One region of the Pantanalinema rosaneae CENA516 genome, then DNA from elsewhere that is predicted to be linked to it. Evidence: riboswitches for the same ligand, from Rfam matches in the RefSeq annotation. Region 1 holds a riboswitch; each other region holds the start of a gene.
The links. A riboswitch is a leader RNA that binds a small molecule or an ion and turns the genes downstream of it on or off. The one in region 1 is predicted to bind cobalamin.

Region 1 (3,206 bases):
TTTGTAGCAGTAGCGGTCAGGCTTCCGTCAAATCCCGAAATCCCACACAGTATGGCGACCCAACCCAGAATATGTATGCTCTTAATCATTTTATAATCCTCAAATGCCCCTTGCCGGGATAGTCAAGCCGGATGCGGTCTGTTAAATTATGCCGAAGTGCAAAACTGCAAGCAATCGGGTTAAACTATCCTACATGAGAGCAGACGAGCTTTTAGAACGCTATCGACGGGGCGATCGTGACTTTCGAGGAGTCAATCTACGTGGTATTTATCTCAGAGATGTCCGGATGCGGGATGTTGATTTAAACTGCGCCGATTTGCGTGGTGCATCTCTGATGAGCGTTGATTTCAGTGGTGCAAATCTGCATCGAGCGGATTTAAGTGGCGCATTCTTAATTCGCTCTAATCTCAGTTCTGTTAACTTCACGCAAGCAAATTTGACAAAGGCATTTTTGATTCTGGCAAATTTACACCAAAGTTGTTTAACCGAGGCAAATTTAAGTCATACCAATTTGACGAAAGCGGATTTATCTGAGGTGACTGGGTTTGCCGAAGCCATCCTGGAGAAGACTATTTTAACGGGAGCTTTGCTGCCATCGCAAAAGGTGGGGCATGAACCATCGCGTTATTTGCAAATCTGGAAAGATTGGCAATTAAAATTCCCGACGTTTCAGCTTCGACCTGGATCAGATTTATTGGATTTACTACCCTTTTCAACCGTTGTAGTCCATCGCCAGAAAGTTCGTTAAAACAATCACAAAAAGAAATTTTCCATACAACGCTAAACTGGCTGAGCATTGGTACTCTTCTGGAGTGCAGAGAAAACTGGTTCTGAATTCAGCGATCGCCCAATAAAGACCAATCGAGTTTGATGCGGTTCATTGGGTTGCCAGGGGCGATCGTAAAAGGTATCAATTAAAGTTGCTTCCAGGTTGAGAAACTGCAAGTAGGCTGAAATGTTGGGGAGAGGAACAAACTGGAGTGGGTATTCCACGATGTCGCTATTCCAATCCACAGACTTAGCATCGACGAGCACCACATGGCATACCACGATGCCTCGTCCTTGAGTGATAAATCCTTGCCATGCGGCGTGTCCCAGTGGCAAAAGGTTTTCTCGAATGAATAGATTTTTCCAGTAGCCGAAACAGCCCTGCCAGGTGCTATCTTGAGGTCGCATGGTTCTCCTCCCGCACTGGCTGTAAGGCTTCTACTGCTCTTTTGACTTCACAATTTTTACCAACGTGGGAATATCCCGTCATTGCAGTTTGAATGGTTTGTACGAACATGGTTGTAGCGTCTTAACACTGAAAATAGTTGCAAAAATCTGTTTCACTTCTGCCGTAAACAAGCAGAATGAAGCGATCGCGGGCAACCCAAATATCTGCCTAGCAGGATTCAACAATCCCGGAACAACAGCCATGTAAGCCACATATTGGAATGTGGCTTCAACCAATCAATGCCTGAGCAGGGGTACTTTTCTACAAATCGGCAACTTCAAATGAAGACGCTACAAATTCAACTTAAGAAAAATTGCCCTAAGCCCAGTAAATGATTTGAAAGCTAAGATAGCCATCATCTGTACCTCGCAGATGATTATGTAACGGGTTGACAACTCGGCGGGCATTCTGACTCACACAATTTTGGACTTTGGATTTTGGCCTGAGGTCGCAATACACCCCCATCAAAAATCTAAAATCGGCAATCTAAAATCGGCTCACAGTTGCGGGACAGCGCCGGATTTGCACCGGACTTTCCCCCTTGCGTCTGATGGCTGCTCCCCATCAGAACCGAATAAGTAACTGAACAATAACACAATCAGGGTATTATGACACATTCTGAATTTCGGGTTTAGCTAAATCAGCACACTGCTATGAGCAGTGCGCCTCAGTACCACATAGGAAGTAGATCAACCGCAGGGGTGGTATCGCTTGCGAAGAACTGCTTCAGTTTTTCACCCACTTCCTATATAATGAGAATGATTATCATTTTTATAGATAGCTTGCTACTAGAACAGTATGTCGCCCGTCTCCCAACCCTTGCCTGCCTCCCTTGAGCGGATTGTCCAGCGGTTCCAACAGATTTCGGAACCGAAGCGGCGCTATGAGTACTTGCTTTGCTTTGCCAATTGCCTGCCGCCATTTCCCGATGAGCAAAAGGTGGCAGACCATAAAGTTTCTGGCTGTGTTTCTCAAGTGTATGTGACTGCCAGTTTGCAGCAGGGCAAGGTGATCTTTCAGGGCGATTCCGACTCTCAACTAACCAAGGGATTAGTGGGGCTGTTGGTTGAAGGATTGAACGGGTTGGCCCCCGCAGAAATTATCCAGTTAAAGCCCGATTTCATTCAACAAACCGGGCTGGATGTCAGCCTGACTCCGTCTCGTGCCAATGGTTTTTACAATATTTTTCAAACCATGCAACAGAAAGCGCTGGTCTATCATCTGGCTGCGACTTACTTGCGAACTTAAGGAGGCATTATGTCCAATTCAGTGATGCAAGTTTATCCAGAATCGGTGAGCGTTCCTCAGCGCATCACACCCGTTACCATCATCACAGGCTTTTTGGGCAGTGGCAAAACCACGCTGCTCAATCATATTCTGAACAATCGCCAAGGCTTAAAAATTGCTGTAATTGTGAATGAGTTTGGTGACATTGATATTGACTCGCAACTGTTAGTTTCTGTGGATGAAAACATGGTGCAACTGGGCAATGGCTGTATTTGTTGTACCATCAATCAAAGCCTGGTTGATACTGTGTATGAAATGGTCGATCGCCATGACTCAGTTGATTACATTGTGGTTGAAACGACTGGCATTGCTGACCCCTTGCCGATCATGTTGAGCTTTGTCAGTACAGAGTTGCGGGATGTCACGCGGCTAGATTCAGTGCTGACAGTTGTGGATGCTGAATCCTTTACCTCCACTCATTACGAGAGTGAAGCCGCACTCAACCAACTTATCTTTGGAGACATTATTCTGGTGAACAAGACCGATCTGGTTTCTCCTCAAATCGTGAATGGATTGGAAGATTATATTCGCTCGATCAAATCAGGCGCTCGTATCATCTCGGTTCAATATGGAGAGGTGCCACTGCCGTTAATTTTGGATATTGGATTTAATGATACCAGTACCTACCTCAACTCATCCCAGCCAATTCATGAGCATCATGACCATAAACATTCTCATCATCTAGAAAATGATGGGTTTGTAG
Region 2 (3,206 bases), on a different contig from region 1:
CGCATTCCAATCCGCCAGGTGCCGTAACCCATGCGCGATTGTTGGGCAGTGAGCAATTCCCCCACCGTGTCGGTCAGGATGAAGATAAACCGATACATCAGCCCCATCAATTCAGTCACCAGGACAGGACATCCTAACCGATTTAAGACACGAATGATCTCGAACATGGGAACCGTTAGCAGGATGAAATAGAGGCAAGAGGTCAGGGCGATCGCCCGAACAAAGACAGCCCTGGCTTGTTCAATCCCCTGCTGGCTCAGATAGAGATAGATGGAACCGATGGGCATGCCCCAAACTACATCGGGTGCAAAAGCTGTCAGGTGATCCACCGTCCCCATGCCAATCAGCAACGCAGGCAGGCTTAATAGGAGAAAACTAATGGGCAGAGATAGAAGTTTGAGATAAATCTGGGCAGGAATTCGAGCATATTTGACCACCCAAAGAAATAGCCAGAGTACCATCAACCCTTGCACATGGGCAGGCGCTAGATAGCCTAATAGAAACAGGGCGATCGCAAATCCAAGTTTGTGTTCTGGAGGAAGCGATCGCAATTGGTTAGTATGGGCTAGCGTATCAATTTGATGGTGCATTCAACCGAATCAACTCAAAGGTTCATTGGGACTCAGAGCCTTATTTTTTGACAGAATTGCGCCCCTTGTATAGCCCAATCACATAACCGATGATCCCAGCACCTATAGCCGCCTGAGAGACAAATAAAAGGCTTTCAATTTCCCCACTGGGCGGTTGAAACACCCCCCCAAACCAGGGTTGATAATCCGGTTGAAGTTCGGCGATCGCGGCTTCAGCCTCCCCATCTGCGCCGCCGTATTCTCCCCGCACGAATATGAGAGGCAACACAGCCAATGCGATCACGGTCAGCACAATTAACCAGGTCCCTTGATGGGTTGACGTTGAGGCCGTAGATGGCGTGTTTTTTGAGGGTTCGTTCATAGCAAAACTCTGGGAATAAATAGATCACAAACAGTGAATTAACCGATCATGCTTGGGGGCGCAAAAGTTTCAGGGTGCGTAACTCATCGGTGGCGTAGGACTGGAGCCAATTCCACACCAACACCGTAAGCAACCCTTCGCTGATCGCCAGGGGAATCTGGGTCAACGCAAAGATTCCAGCAAATTTAGCCAGCGCCGCCAGAAAACCACCATTGGCAGCAGGGAAGGCAAGGGCTAACTGAATCGACGTAACCACATAAGTCACCAGATCACCCAGGGCAGCGGCAAGGAAAACACCAAGTTTTTGCTTACCGCTATTGGCAAAGAGCCGATAAACAGCATAGGCAACCCAAGGTCCGACGATCGCCATCGAAAACACATTGGCTCCCAGTGTGGTCAAGCCCCCATGCGCCAGCAGCACCGCCTGGAACACCAGCACCAGACTCCCCAACACCGTCATCACCGACGGCCCAAACAACACGGCTCCCAATCCCGTACCCGTGGGGTGAGAACAGCTACCCGTCACCGAGGGAATTTTGAGCGCCGAGAGGACAAAGCTAAAGGCTCCAGCCAGGGCAAGGAGCAGCTTGAGTTCGGGATTCTCGCGAGTGATTTTAGTCAGCGATCGCACTCCCCAGATAAAGCAGGGCAACGCCACAACCCACCAAAACACCGCCCAACTAACGGGTAAAAAGCCTTCCATGATGTGCATCGCCTGGGCAGGCTGGGCAGATCCGATCACAAGATAGGCGCTCAAACCTACCATTGCAGCTAATTGCCGCGTTCGATGCAAGTGTTTCATACAAATCTCCTAGAAGAATCAGTTTAAAGCAAAGGTCTTAATTTTTTTGGGTCATTATGGCACTGAGCGATCGCACAATCGGCAGTCCTCCCCACAGTCCTGAAGCAGCAACGGCAGGGTGTTGAGAGTTTAGACAGATGCGACTCAGGAATTACTTAGACCGGTGCTAAACGAAACACAGCACATTGTCGCCAAAGCAGTATCCCAGAGCAGCGCGATATATCTCCCAACTGCTCAATGGGTCAGATGCTGATAGAAAGGTATCGGCAGCAGCATGAATGGAGAATATAGACTGTGCAGCACTAGGGCAGCAGTTAATAAAATACTGGATTGTCACCCGTACCTCGCAGATGTGATGGAGCTTGAATTATTCATCGGCGGGCATTCTGACTGAGAGGTGTTATTCCTCGCTTCACAGCTGCGGGACAGTGCCGGATTTCCACCGGACTTTCCCCGTTACCTCTAGCGGCTGCTCCCCACTAGAACCGATGGCTGAAAGTATATCACTATTAAATGTGTTCCAGTTCAGCCTGACTGTTGGGATGAAATACTCTACTATCGACTAACTTCACTAAGCGTCGAAATCGATCGTTGAGCCACTCAATGCACATGCACTATGTATAGATTTGCTGCCGCTATGGAGAATGAATCGATCGTGTTTGGCGCGGCTCGTCCCGGATATCGTCATGAGCGAGTGACTGAGTGGATTGCATTTATGCAGAATCGGGACATCAAGCGGGTTTGCTGTTTGCTGTTTGCTGCCTGCATCGCAACTGACTCGCTATACCAATTTACTTGATGTCTACCAACAGACCTTTGGACGCGATCGCGTCTGTTGGATCCCGATCGAGGATTTTCACCTTGCCACCCCCGACATTCTCATCCACCAAATTTTGCCGTTCTTAGCCACTGCGGATCAAACTAATCAAAAGGTGGTGGTTCACTGCTCGGGCGGAATTGGGCGCACAGGGCATGTTTTAGCCGCTTGGCTGGTGGCTGGACGCGGACTTGCTCCCAAAGCCGCGATCGCGGCGGTGAAACAAACGGGGAGAAATCCCTACGAAGCTGTAGTTGCAGCACCATTTAAAGGGCGCAATCCGTGGCAAGTGGCGGCAGAACTTAACCGGCTATTAGATGAATGCGATCGATGGAGAAGCCAGCTTTCTTAATGGTGATGAGGAGTATAACCTAGAAGTTGGTGATTTTCAGGTCAATGAACCTATATTGATCTAAAGCCTCTATATTTTTTCACATGATTAATTAGCTCTTTCACAGCCGACATGGAAATTGTTACGATCGCCAACTGATAAATCCCAACCAAAATCAGGTTTCATAGCCATAATTAGGTGCGATCGAAAAACCTACCTCACCATTTTGACCCACATCAACAGATTCTTCAAAGTTGGAGATACTTAAGCTCAACCCAAGCAAAAGCTTACGTGAGCCTAATGAT
Region 3 (3,206 bases), on a different contig from region 1:
CAGTTGCTGACCAAAGTATTCCACCATATCCGTGCGCTCAAATTCGCCATGAACCAGTACATCAATGCCGATGTCTTCCTGAAGTTTGATGCACTCAGCAATCGCAGCGTCGATCGCTGCCTGATATTCTGCTTCTGTCAGTTCGCCTCGCTTGTACTTCACCCGCAGTTGCCGTACTTCAGAGGTCTGGGGAAAGGAACCGATCGTGGTGGTCGGGAGAGCAGGTAAGGGAATCTGTTTGTCTAACCGTAGAGAATAGGAGAGCGATCGCTGAAAGTCATTCGTCGTCAAATTCTTGAGCGCAGCCTGCACATCAGAGTTTGCAGGGCTAAATTGCTCAAAGGTTTGCCACTGCGTTTGCACTACTGCTAATTGATCTCCTGGATCATCTCCAGCCAATGTCTGTGCCAGAATCACAACCTCTTCCAGCTTTTGTTCCGCGAAACTCAACACATTTCGCAAGGGTTCCGGCAGTTTTGTTTCTCGCGTGGCATCATAGGGAACAAATTGCAGAGATGATGAGGGATGCAACCGAATATTTGGCGTGATGCTGTGAATGGTTTCTAGTGTTGACAGCACTGATTCAGGACGAATTTTCCAGATATTTCGCGCATCCACAAGCCCCACGCCCAACTGTTTATCGGCTGGGAATCCATGTTGTTGCAATAAGTCAAGATTGCGTCCACGGGTGAAGTCTAAACTGATGCCAGCGACAGGCAATTCCATTACCCACGGATAAGCCGCTCCCAGATCATCAAAATAGGTGACGAGCTGAATGGGTACTCCGATTTGAGCAAGCTGGGTGTAAGTGCTTGCGATCGCCTCTCTCAGATCTGCTGCACTGCTGGTGACGAGAATCGGCTCATGAACCTGCACTTCTGTGATGCCCAGTGCTTTAAGTTGAGTGAATAAATCACGATAAAGCGGCAATAGCTTTTCGAGATGGGTTGTCAGCTCACCTTCCAAACGGCTTAAACGCAATAGGGTGACAGGGCTGAGGATAATTGGCACAGTTCGCTCACCGAGAAAGTCTTTTGCCCGCTGTACCCTTGCCAAAAAATCTACAAAGTTTGCCTCTGGTTGGGCATCAGCCGCAATTTCGGGCACCAGATAGTGATAGTTGGTATCAAACCACTTGGTCATTTCCAGCGCCGGAACCCCATCTTTGCCGCGTGCCATTGCAAAATATTGATCGAGTCCAGCCAGATGACGAAAGCGATCAGGAATTAGCCCCAAACGAACACTCCAATCCAGTACAGGGTCATAAAGGGTGGTGTCACCGATGCCAATGCGATCGATCCCGGCTTCGAGTTGTGTTTTCCAGTTTGCAAATTCAACCTCTTGAACCGTTTGCAGCAAGGTTTCGGCATCAGATTTACGGCTCCAAAAGGCTTCTAATGCCTTTTTAACCTCACGATTTCTACCAATGCGGGGATACCCCAGCGTTGCAGTTGGAATAGTCATAGCTGTAGCGTTCTAAATTTTGTGGATAAGCATAGAAGATTAGCTGTTCCCGATTTGGAAACAGCCCATAACCAGACGTAGCGAGGACATTAGCTACAACTGCCAAATGCAACATCAGCCACCTTTGATCAGGTAGCCTTACTAAATGTCAATCGCGCGTTCAATTCAAATCGTCAACTCAGAACGCTACAACCTTAAAATTCCAACAAAAGTCGATCGCGCCGCGTCTCGTAGAAAATCGCAAAAACTTGAAGTTTTCATCATCCGTACCTCGCAGATGTTTATGTAACGGGTTTACGAATCGGCGGGCATCCTGACTCAGAGAGTTGCGCCTCTCCTCACAGTTGCGGGACAGCGGCAGATTCGCACTGCACTTTCCCCCTTGCGTCTGATGGCTGTTCCCCATCAAAACCGACTTGACCCTAAAGATAACACAGTTGACGCGCAGTGCAGCAGCTTCACCCTGCATTTCTTCATAGGCAAATTGCTGAACCACTTCAAGATATAGCGCCTTTCTAAAATTGCTTGCGCTATCCGTAGAGTAAAGATGATCCGATTTGATTTTTTTGTTTTATACTGAGTCGAACATTAAGCGTCATCTTTGCGCGGGTGCGCTTTGCTCTGATTCAGCTTTTCAAGAATTTTTTATTTCTGAATATCTACAGGATTAAGTTCGATCGCCTTCAGTGAGGCACAGCCGATCGAGTCTCTGAATAGCCGATCTCATCTGTGCGATTCTGCAGATCAGATCCGTCAAAGGCGGAATCACTAACTTTGTAACCTGCTTCAATGCTTTTCTCCTGCCAGTCTTCTCATTCAACAACGATCTACTATGCAAATCCTATCGACTGCTGAACCTATACCTTCAGCGGGGCTTAGCCCAACCGCAAGCCATATTCAGGTGATTCGGCGCAACGGTTCGCTAACGCCGCTTGATGTGACAAAAATTCGGACTGTGGTGAATTGGGCGTGTCGAGGACTGTCGGCAAATCCGATCACTCTGGAAGCCAGCCTGACAACTCGGTTGCACTCTGGTATTACTACACGGGAGATTCAAGATAATTTGATTCGCTGTGCGTTAGAACTGTGCAGCCCGGATGAACCAGATTGGCGCTATGTGGCAGGGCGATTGCACATCTGGAGTTTATGGAAAGATACCCAGGTGAGCCGGGGCTATCAATATGGTGATTATGCCCAGACGGTACAGGCAAAAGTCCGGGACGGACAGTACGATCGCCGCATTCTAGAGTACACACTCGCTGAGCTAGAACTTGCCAATCAATGGATTAATCCTGATTGGGACATCGACTATGACTATGCGGGGGCAGTCCTCCTGACGCAGCGGTATCTGTTGGTGGACGAGTTGCCGCAGGAAGCTCTCCTGACTTGTGCGCTCCTCTTAGCGTCAGTAGAAGCGCCAGAGCAACGGTTGGTTTGGGCAAAGCAGTTTTATGAAGCCCTCGCCTGTCGCAAACTTTCATTAGCAACGCCGATCCTGGCAAATTTGCGGCAGCCCAATGGCTCTCTGGCAAGCTGTTTCATCACCGCAATGGATGACAACCTGGAAAGCATTTTTGCAGGCATTCACGATGCCGCTCGCATTTCTAAGAATGGAGGCGGGGTGGGGGTGAATCTGTCCCGCATTCGCGCCACAGGTAGTTGGGTGATGGGCAAAGCCAATGCGTCAGGCGGGGTAGTTCCCTGGGTAAAACTGCTCAATGATACGGCGATCGCTGTCAATC
Region 4 (3,206 bases), on a different contig from region 1:
ATCAAAAATTAATTCCAGAAGCGATGCAGGTTTTCCCGTATAGCCTGGAGCAAATCTATGAAATGTTTGCCCTGGCTGTAGAACACGAAGTGAAGTGGAGCAATCACATTGTGGGCGATGACATTCTGGGCATCACGACCACCAGCACTGAACAGTACACCAAATATCTAGCCAATCAGCGGTTGAAGGCGATCGGCTTAGAGCCGCTGTTTCCAGAGATGAACTACAAGAAAAGTCCCTATGCTCATCTGGAGCGGTTTTCGGATACGAAGAAAGAGGCAAATACAAAAGCCAACTTCTTTGAAGCCAGTGTCACCAGCTATGTCATGTCCTCCAGCCTGGAAGGGTGGGATGATTTTTAGGAGACTTGCTGCTGCGTCACGGGTGGATAAAGATGGTGCATCACCTTTTTACCCTTCCCCAGATGAGAATCGACAATCTGTTTCGCCACCTCTGGAGTGACGCGGGTATACCAGGTTCGCTCACGTAGTGCTTCAGAACGCGGGTCGCCAGAGTAAAACACCACTGGTCCCAACTTGCAAACTTCCAGGCAACCTGCATTCATCACCGTCACATCCAGTCCAGCTTCCTCAACGGCTTGTTGGAGGGCTTCATAAGTGGGTTGCCAGTTGCGCGAGGGGTAGCAGCGACTGGAACGACAAACCGAGATGTAGGGACGCTTCAAGGGATTATGGTCAAACGGAATGGGACGATCGCCCAGCACATAAATCTGACGCAATTCCTCATATAAACTCAGCTTGTCGAGTTGGGGTTTGCCTTCCGGTAATAAGTCTTCATCTGCTCCCAAGAACGGATTGGGCAGAAACAGATTCATCATCTTTTCGCCCGCTCCATTCCAGAATTGAATGCCCCAACTCCGAGGTTCACCCCGCTCATTCAAGCGACGATACAGCGATGCTCGGTGGATCAACCGCTGCTGCCGAAGCTCCGGTGGCGTTTTGCAAAGGGGACCGCCCAAATGCTCTTCCACACACAGATGTAGATGCCATGCTTCGGTGACGACAGTGAGGTAGCCATCGTAGAGAATACAAATCTTCGGCGGCTGCGTAAATTCCAGCTCTAGAACACTGCCTTCCACCACATGACCCACTTGAGTCTCTTGCCAACGCTCTTGAAACAGAGTGTAGAGCAATGGACCGACGACATCGATCGTGCAAGGAAAGTCTTCATATTCAATGCTCTGCCCCGCATAGACAGGTTCTGTGCTGCGACGGTTGAGCGGGGTAATCCAGCGGGAGAATTCACTCATGGGATTGATCACAGTCTTCAGGTCAACGAGAAGTACGCTGTAGAATTCGCTGGTGGTTTAACACCAGAACGGTGTAGAAGGCAAAGAGGGCGATCGCCCAAATGCTGTCTCGCACAAACATTCGCAGGAACACATCAACCGTAAGACCATGCATGCCGACCCATTGATTGACCAGTAGAGTGCCGCTCTGATAGGCGGCAAATCCCAGCAACAGCGATATTCCTAACCACAAGCCCTGTCCTGCCCAACTCCGGCGGCTAAACGGTTGCGGCGTTGAGGCGATTAATACCACAGCAATCGTTCCTAGCAGATAGAAATGAACATTAACAATGATCGGCGGGAATTCTGACTCAGAGTTTTTGCTAAAAGTTCAGCAATCTCCTTACATCTTCGGGACAGCGGCAGATTCACGCTGCACTTCCCCCTTACGTCTGACGGCTGCTCCCCATCAGAACCGATGTCTCACCAAAGAATAGCATGGCGTGAGGAGAGCCGCACATTGTGAATCAAGCAGTTGAGCATACTTAATGTTGCGTAAGGTAACAACGAGGTTGAGTATTCCAACTTGCAGTGATACGCTCCTACTGTGTTTGATCGGCTCTGGTGGGGAACAGCCACCGGAAGTAAATGGGGAAAGAGTAGTGCAAAGCTGCCGCTGTCCCGCAACTGTGATGAGAGTTTGTCCTCTCTAAGTCAGGATGCCCGCCGATGTCAAAATCCATGTTGGATAAACCAGTCTGCGAGGCTACAGACGGACATGAAATTGCGTCTAGTGTTGCGCCTTGCCATCATGGCAGGGCTAAGTTGCTATTTAATCGTTGGTTCGCCCGCGCCTGCCCAAGCGATGCACATTATGGAAGGGTTCTTACCTGTACAATGGGCGGTATTTTGGTGGGTGGTGTCGTTGCCGTTCTTTCTTGTGGGACTGCGATCGCTGACTCGCATTACCAAACAAAATCCTGAGTTAAAGCCACTGATAGCGTTAGCAGGCGCATTTACCTTTGTCCTATCTGCTCTAAAAATTCCTTCAGTAACAGGCAGTTGTTCACACCCTACGGGGACAGGCTTAGGAGCGATTCTGTTTGGTCCTTCGGTGATGACGGTGTTAGGTGCTCTGGTATTGTTTTTTCAAGCATTGTTACTAGCCCACGGTGGCTTAACAACCCTCGGTGCCAATATGTTTTCGATGGCGATCGTTGGTCCATATGTAGCATATGGTATCTATCATCTGATCTTAAAAACAGGGCATCAAAAGGTCGCCATTTTTCTGGCTGCTGCCTTAGCAGATTTGTTTACCTATGTCACCACTTCAATTCAGCTTGCTCTGGCATTTCCTGCTGCTCAGGGTGGTTTTATGGCGGCATTCCTTAAGTTTGCTGGGATTTTTGCTGTGACACAAGTTCCCCTCGCAATTACTGAAGGATTGCTGACGGTGCTGGTATGGAATTGGCTGCAATCTTATGCTCGCCCGGATCTAGAAACCCTGAAAGTATTGAAGCAGGAAGCCTAAAATCATGAGCAAACAACCGACGAAATACGAGAACTGGCTGTTGATCATCGCAGTTCTAGCGCTGGCAGTGCTGCCTTTGATCTTTGTCAAGGGTGAATATGGGGGTGCCGATGGACAGGCTGAAGCCGCGATTGGGGAAATTCAACCCGGATACGAACCCTGGTTTAAGCCCTTGTATGAGCCACCGAGTGGGGAAGTAGAAAGCCTTTTATTTGCTTCCCAAGCGGCATTGGGAGCGGGGGTGATTGGCTATGTCATCGGGCTGTATCGCGGCAGCAGTAAGCGACAGGAACAGGAGAAAGAGTGATTGCATCATCATCTTGATGTTTACACTTACGCAAATCGCCTGCGGCAGATTTCGCCACAACAAAAGCTGTTATTTGCGATCGCAGTGCTTGTCATTGCCCTGATCACTCATCCCATTCC

Region 2: linked by a shared signal. The riboswitch ahead of ACN4EK_RS20840 (energy-coupling factor ABC transporter permease) and the one ahead of ACN4EK_RS26060 (hypothetical protein) in region 1 are both predicted to bind cobalamin.
Region 3: linked by a shared signal. The riboswitch ahead of metE (5-methyltetrahydropteroyltriglutamate--homocysteine S-methyltransferase) and the one ahead of ACN4EK_RS26060 (hypothetical protein) in region 1 are both predicted to bind cobalamin.
Region 4: linked by a shared signal. The riboswitch ahead of ACN4EK_RS02385 (energy-coupling factor ABC transporter permease) and the one ahead of ACN4EK_RS26060 (hypothetical protein) in region 1 are both predicted to bind cobalamin.

The regions. Positions count from the first base shown of each region.
Region 1 covers NZ_JBLZFZ010000061.1:2,399-5,604, forward strand. The annotation lists gene ACN4EK_RS26050 (formylmethanofuran dehydrogenase subunit E family protein) at 1-89, opposite strand, end outside; gene ACN4EK_RS26055 (pentapeptide repeat-containing protein) at 194-748, shown strand; gene ACN4EK_RS26060 (hypothetical protein) at 781-1,176, opposite strand; cobalamin riboswitch at 1,598-1,806, opposite strand; gene ACN4EK_RS26065 (SufE family protein) at 2,015-2,464, shown strand; gene ACN4EK_RS26070 (CobW family GTP-binding protein) at 2,474-3,206, shown strand, end outside.
Region 2 covers NZ_JBLZFZ010000039.1:38,843-42,048, reverse strand. The annotation lists gene cbiQ (cobalt ECF transporter T component CbiQ) at 1-590, opposite strand, end outside; gene ACN4EK_RS20845 (energy-coupling factor ABC transporter substrate-binding protein) at 631-951, opposite strand; gene ACN4EK_RS20840 (energy-coupling factor ABC transporter permease) at 998-1,753, opposite strand; cobalamin riboswitch at 2,113-2,258, opposite strand; gene ACN4EK_RS20835 (hypothetical protein) at 2,370-2,552, shown strand; gene ACN4EK_RS20830 (protein-tyrosine phosphatase family protein) at 2,509-2,922, shown strand.
Region 3 covers NZ_JBLZFZ010000003.1:56,523-59,728, reverse strand. The annotation lists gene metE (5-methyltetrahydropteroyltriglutamate--homocysteine S-methyltransferase) at 1-1,464, opposite strand, end outside; cobalamin riboswitch at 1,751-1,895, opposite strand; gene ACN4EK_RS02405 (ribonucleoside-diphosphate reductase subunit alpha) at 2,297-3,206, shown strand, end outside.
Region 4 covers NZ_JBLZFZ010000003.1:51,202-54,407, reverse strand. The annotation lists gene ACN4EK_RS02400 (ribonucleotide-diphosphate reductase subunit beta) at 1-362, shown strand, start outside; gene ACN4EK_RS02395 ((2Fe-2S) ferredoxin domain-containing protein) at 359-1,270, opposite strand; gene ACN4EK_RS02390 (hypothetical protein) at 1,293-1,562, opposite strand; cobalamin riboswitch at 1,589-1,744, opposite strand; cobalamin riboswitch at 1,849-1,994, shown strand; gene ACN4EK_RS02385 (energy-coupling factor ABC transporter permease) at 2,028-2,780, shown strand; gene ACN4EK_RS02380 (energy-coupling factor ABC transporter substrate-binding protein) at 2,785-3,087, shown strand; gene cbiQ (cobalt ECF transporter T component CbiQ) at 3,088-3,206, shown strand, end outside.